DNA from 2 places in the Streptomyces sp. NPDC044063 genome. Region 2 is predicted to be linked to the other one. Evidence: riboswitches for the same ligand, from Rfam matches in the RefSeq annotation. Region 2 holds a riboswitch; the other holds the start of a gene.
The links. A riboswitch is a leader RNA that binds a small molecule or an ion and turns the genes downstream of it on or off. The one in region 2 is predicted to bind thiamine pyrophosphate.
Positions count from the first base shown of each region.

Region 1: linked by a shared signal. The riboswitch ahead of AC07BS_RS21505 (thiamine ABC transporter substrate-binding protein) and the one ahead of thiO (glycine oxidase ThiO) in region 2 are both predicted to bind thiamine pyrophosphate.

Region 1 is NZ_JBWKFM010000017.1:65,915-68,295, forward strand. Features, by position in the region: gene rlmN (dual-specificity RNA methyltransferase RlmN) at 62-1,171, shown strand; TPP riboswitch at 1,204-1,309, shown strand; gene AC07BS_RS21505 (thiamine ABC transporter substrate-binding protein) at 1,305-2,381, shown strand, end outside.
Region 2 is NZ_JBWKFM010000013.1:151,303-153,683, forward strand. Features, by position in the region: gene AC07BS_RS18315 (NAD(P)/FAD-dependent oxidoreductase) at 1-1,091, opposite strand, end outside; TPP riboswitch at 1,244-1,356, shown strand; gene thiO (glycine oxidase ThiO) at 1,354-2,381, shown strand, end outside.

The DNA.
Region 1 (2,381 bases), on a different contig from region 2:
TGCCGCCGGCTCCGCGACAGCGGAGATCATCCGCTTTCGTCGCACTGAGGAGTTTCCGCTCATGGCCCCCGCGCCTGGAGAACTGACGTTCGTCGCCCCCCGCGGGGCCAAGCTGCCGCCGCGGCACCTCGCCGACCTCAGCCCCGACGAGCGCCGCGAGGCCGTCGCCGCGATCGGCGAGAAGCCGTTCCGCGCCAAGCAGCTGTCCCAGCACTACTTCGCCCGCTACGCGCACGACCCGGCGCAGTGGACGGACATCCCGGCCGCCGCCCGCGAGAAGCTCGCGGGCGAGCTGCTGCCGGAGCTCATGAGCGTCGTGCGGCACATCTCGTGCGACGACGACACCACCCGCAAGACCCTGTGGCGCCTCCACGACGGCAAGCTCGTCGAGTCCGTGCTCATGCGCTACCCCGACCGGGTCACCATGTGCATCAGCTCCCAGGCCGGCTGCGGCATGAACTGCCCGTTCTGCGCCACCGGCCAGGCGGGCCTGGACCGCAACCTGTCCACCGCCGAGATCGTCCACCAGATCGTGGACGGCATGCGCGCCCTGCGCGACGGTGAGGTGCCCGGCGGCCCCGCGCGGCTGTCCAACATCGTCTTCATGGGCATGGGCGAGCCGCTCGCGAACTACAAGCGCGTCGTCGGCGCCATCCGCCGTCTCACCGACCCCGAGCCGGACGGCCTGGGTCTGTCGCAGCGCGGCATCACCGTCTCCACCGTCGGCCTCGTCCCGGCCATGCACCGCTTCGCGGACGAGGGCTTCAAGTGCCGCCTCGCCGTCTCGCTGCACGCCCCCGACGACGAGCTGCGCGACACCCTGGTGCCGGTCAACACCCGCTGGAAGGTCCGTGAGGTCCTCGACGCCGCCTGGGAGTACGCCGAGAAGTCCGGGCGCCGGATCTCCATCGAGTACGCCCTGATCCGCGACATCAACGACCAGGCCTGGCGCGGCGACCTCCTCGGCCGCCTCCTCAAGGGCAAGCGGGTGCACGTCAACCTCATCCCGCTCAACCCGACCCCGGGCTCGAAGTGGACCGCCTCCCGTCCCGAGGACGAGCGCGCCTTCGTCGCGGCCATCGCCGCGCACGGCGTGCCCGTCACCGTGCGGGACACCCGCGGCCAGGAGATCGACGGGGCCTGCGGACAGCTCGCCGCCACCGAGCGCTGATACTGTCCCCCTGCATCACCTCGTACAAATGAACAATCCGACAGGGGAGCGCACTAAGCGCTGAGAGTGCGGCACGGCCCGCAGACCCTCGGACCTGATCCGGTTAGTACCGGCGTAGGGAGTCAGCACCACCATGAACACCACCCTCCGGCGTGCCGTCGGCGCGGCCGCCGTGGCCGCGCTCGGCCTGCCCGCCCTCGCGGCCTGCGGAAGCCAGGACGACAAGGGCGCGGGGGAGTCGAAGAGCAAGACCGTCACCCTGGTCTCGCACGACTCCTTCGCGGCCTCCGACGCGGTGCTCAAGGAGTTCACCGCGCGCACGGGGTACAAGGTCAAGGTCATCAAGAGCGGCGACGCCGGCCGGGCCGTCAATCAGGCGATCCTCTCCAAGAACCACCCGCAGGGCGACGTCTTCTTCGGTGTCGACAACACCCTGCTGTCGCGCGCCCTCGACAAGGGGATCTTCGAGCCGTACGAGGCCAAGGGCCTGGACCGGGTGCCGAAGAGCTTCCGGGCGGATGCCGGTGAGCACCGCGTCACGCCCGTCGACACCGGCGACATCTGCGTCAACTACGACCGCGCCTACTTCGCCGACCACAAGCTGGACCCGCCGAGCTCCCTCGACGACCTGGTCAAGCCGGAGTACAAGAACCTCCTGGTCACCGAGAACTCCGCCACCTCCTCCCCGGGCCTGGCCTTCCAGCTCGCCACCGTCGCCCAGTACGGCGACGACGGCTGGAAGGACTACTGGAAGAAGCTGAAGGAGAACGGCGTCGAGGTCGTCGACGGCTGGGAGCAGGCCTACAACGACCGCTTCTCCGGCTCCGCCGCCGGGCGGAAGGCCAAGGGCGACAAGCCCCTCGTGGTCTCCTACGCCTCCAGCCCGCCCGCCGAGGTGCTCGGCGTGAAGCCGGAGCCCAAGGAGGGCCCGACGGGCGTCGCCACCGGCACCTGCTTCCGGCAGATCGAGTTCGCCGGCCTCCTCAAGGGCGCGAAGAACACCGAGGGCGGCAAGGCCCTCCTGGACTTCCTGCTGAGCAAGGAGTTCCAGCAGGACATGCCGCTCCAGATGTTCGTCAACCCCGTCACCGAGGGCGCCGCCCTGCCCGAGGTCTTCACCAAGTACGGCGCGCGGATCGACAAGCCCGGGACGCTCGCCCCGGAGAAGATCGCCGCCAACCGCGACCAGTGGGTCAAGGAATGGTCCTCG
Region 2 (2,381 bases):
CCCGCGCGCAGCCAGCACACCGACCAGGCGGCGCTCTCCGGGTCGCCGCGCCACACCAGCTCGTCGGCGCCCGCGTGGTGCCCGGCGTACTGCACGAAGCGGCCGAACTGCTCGGACCAGAAGTACGGCACCGGGTCGTAGACCGGTCCCTCGGCCGGGCCGTGGACGATGTTCTCGGCGACGGTCCGCGGCCCCTGGAGGGCGTTGTCCCAGTGGTGCACCAGCAGCCGCTCGCCGTAGCGGGCCGAGGGGAACGACGCACAGTCGCCGACCGCGTAGACGTCCGGCAGGGAGGTGCGCAGCCGGTCGTCGGTGACGACGGAACGGTCCTCCGCCAGCTCGATGCCCGAGCCGGCCAGCCAGGTCGTCGCCGGGCGGGCCCCGATGCCGACGACCACCGCGCCGGCGGGCAGCCGGGTGCCGTCGTCCAGGACGACCGCGCCCTCCTCCACGGCCGCCACCTTCGCGCCGGTCACCAGACGGGCGCCGCTGTGCGCGTACCAGCCGGCCATGTGCGCCGCGACCTCGGCCGGCATGGCGCCCGCGAGCGGCCGGTCCGCGGCCTCGACCACGGTCACCCGGCAGCCCGCCTCGCGCGCGGCGGTGGCGAACTCGGCGCCGATCCAGCCGGCCCCGACGGCGACCACGTCGCGCTGCTCGGCCAGCACCGGTCGCAGCCCCTCGGCGTCGTCCACCGTGCGCAGGACGTGCACGCCGGGCACGCCCTCGCTGCCGGGCAGGGTGACGGGCTCGGCACCGGTGGCGACGACCAGGACGTCGTACGGCACCGGGCCCCGGTCGGTGTCCAGCAGGTGCTCGGCGGCGCGCAGCCCGGTGACCTCGCGCCCGAGCTCCAGGTCGATGCCGAGCGAGTCGAAGTCCACCTCGAAGGCGGACCCCTCGGCCTTGCCGAGGAGCACGGCCTTGGACAGCGGGGGGCGGTCGTAGGGCCGGTGGGGCTCGGCGCCCAGCAGGGAGATCGCGCCGTCCCAGCCCTGCTCACGCAGGGCGACGGCGGTCTGCACCCCGGCCATGCCCGCGCCGACGATGACGACGCGCCGGTCACTGGAGGTGTTCGTCTGCTCGCTCACCCGGTCAACTGTAGGACGGCGACCCGGCTCCACCGGGGCAACCGGTGACGAGACCTCTGACACAGCGTCACGATGTTTGCCGCGCGGATCACCGTGAACGACGCGCGGGCCGCCCTTCCGGCCCCTCGGCGGGGCGTACTACTGTGGCCGCTGCAAGCACTCGCGGGAGCCCGGACGCACCGGGCTGAGAGGGAGGCTGGACGGCCTCCGACCGTACGAACCTGATCCGGGTCATGCCGGCGAAGGGAGGGGCTGGAAGCCCATGCACGCGCGGCACACCCATGACGTCCTGGTCATCGGCGGCGGCGTCATCGGCCTGGTCACGGCCTGGCGCGCCGCCCAGCGCGGGCTGCGCGCGGCGGTCGCCGACCCGGCGCCCGGCGGCGGCGCGGCCCAGGTCGCGGCCGGCATGCTGGCCGCCGTCACCGAACTGCACTACGGCGAGGAGACGCTGCTCGCCCTCAACCTCGCCTCCGCGCGCCGCTATCCGGCGTTCACGGCCGAGCTGGAGGAGGCCAGCGGTCTCGACACCGGCTACCGCGCCTGCGGCACGCTCGCCGTCGCCCTCGACGCCGACGACCGGGCCCACCTGCGCGAGCTCCACGAGCTCCAGCTGCGCTGCGGCCTCGACGCGCGGTGGCTGTCCGGGCGCGAGTGCCGCCGGCTGGAGCCGATGCTGGCGCCCGGCGTACGCGGCGGGCTGCGGGTGGACGGCGACCACCAGACCGACCCCCGGCGCCTGGCGCGGGCCCTGCTGACGGCCTGTGAGCGGGCGGGCGTGGTGTTCCACCGCCAGGAGGCGGTCCGGGCGCTGCTCGCCGGCGACCGCGCGACCGGGGCCGAGCTGGCCGACGGCACCCGGGTGGCGGCCGACCGGACGGTGCTGGCCGCGGGCAGTCTCAGCGGCCGGCTGCCGGGCCTGCCCCCGGAGGTGCTGCCACCCGTCCGCCCGGTCAAGGGCCAGGTGCTGCGGCTGCGCGTACCGGACGCCTACCGGCCCTTCCTCTCCCGCACGGTCCGGGCGGTCGTGCGCGGCGGCCCGGTGTACCTGGTGCCGCGCGAGAACGGCGAGCTGGTCGTCGGCGCGACCAGCGAGGAGCTCGGCTGGGACACCACGGTCACCGCCGGCGGCGTCTACGAGCTGCTGCGCGACGCCCACGAGCTGGTGCCGGGCATCACCGAGCTGCCGCTGGTGGAGACCCGTGCCGGGCTGCGCCCCGGCACGCCCGACAACGCCCCGCTGCTCGGCCCCACGGCCCTGCCGGGCCTGCTCGCGGCCACCGGCCACTA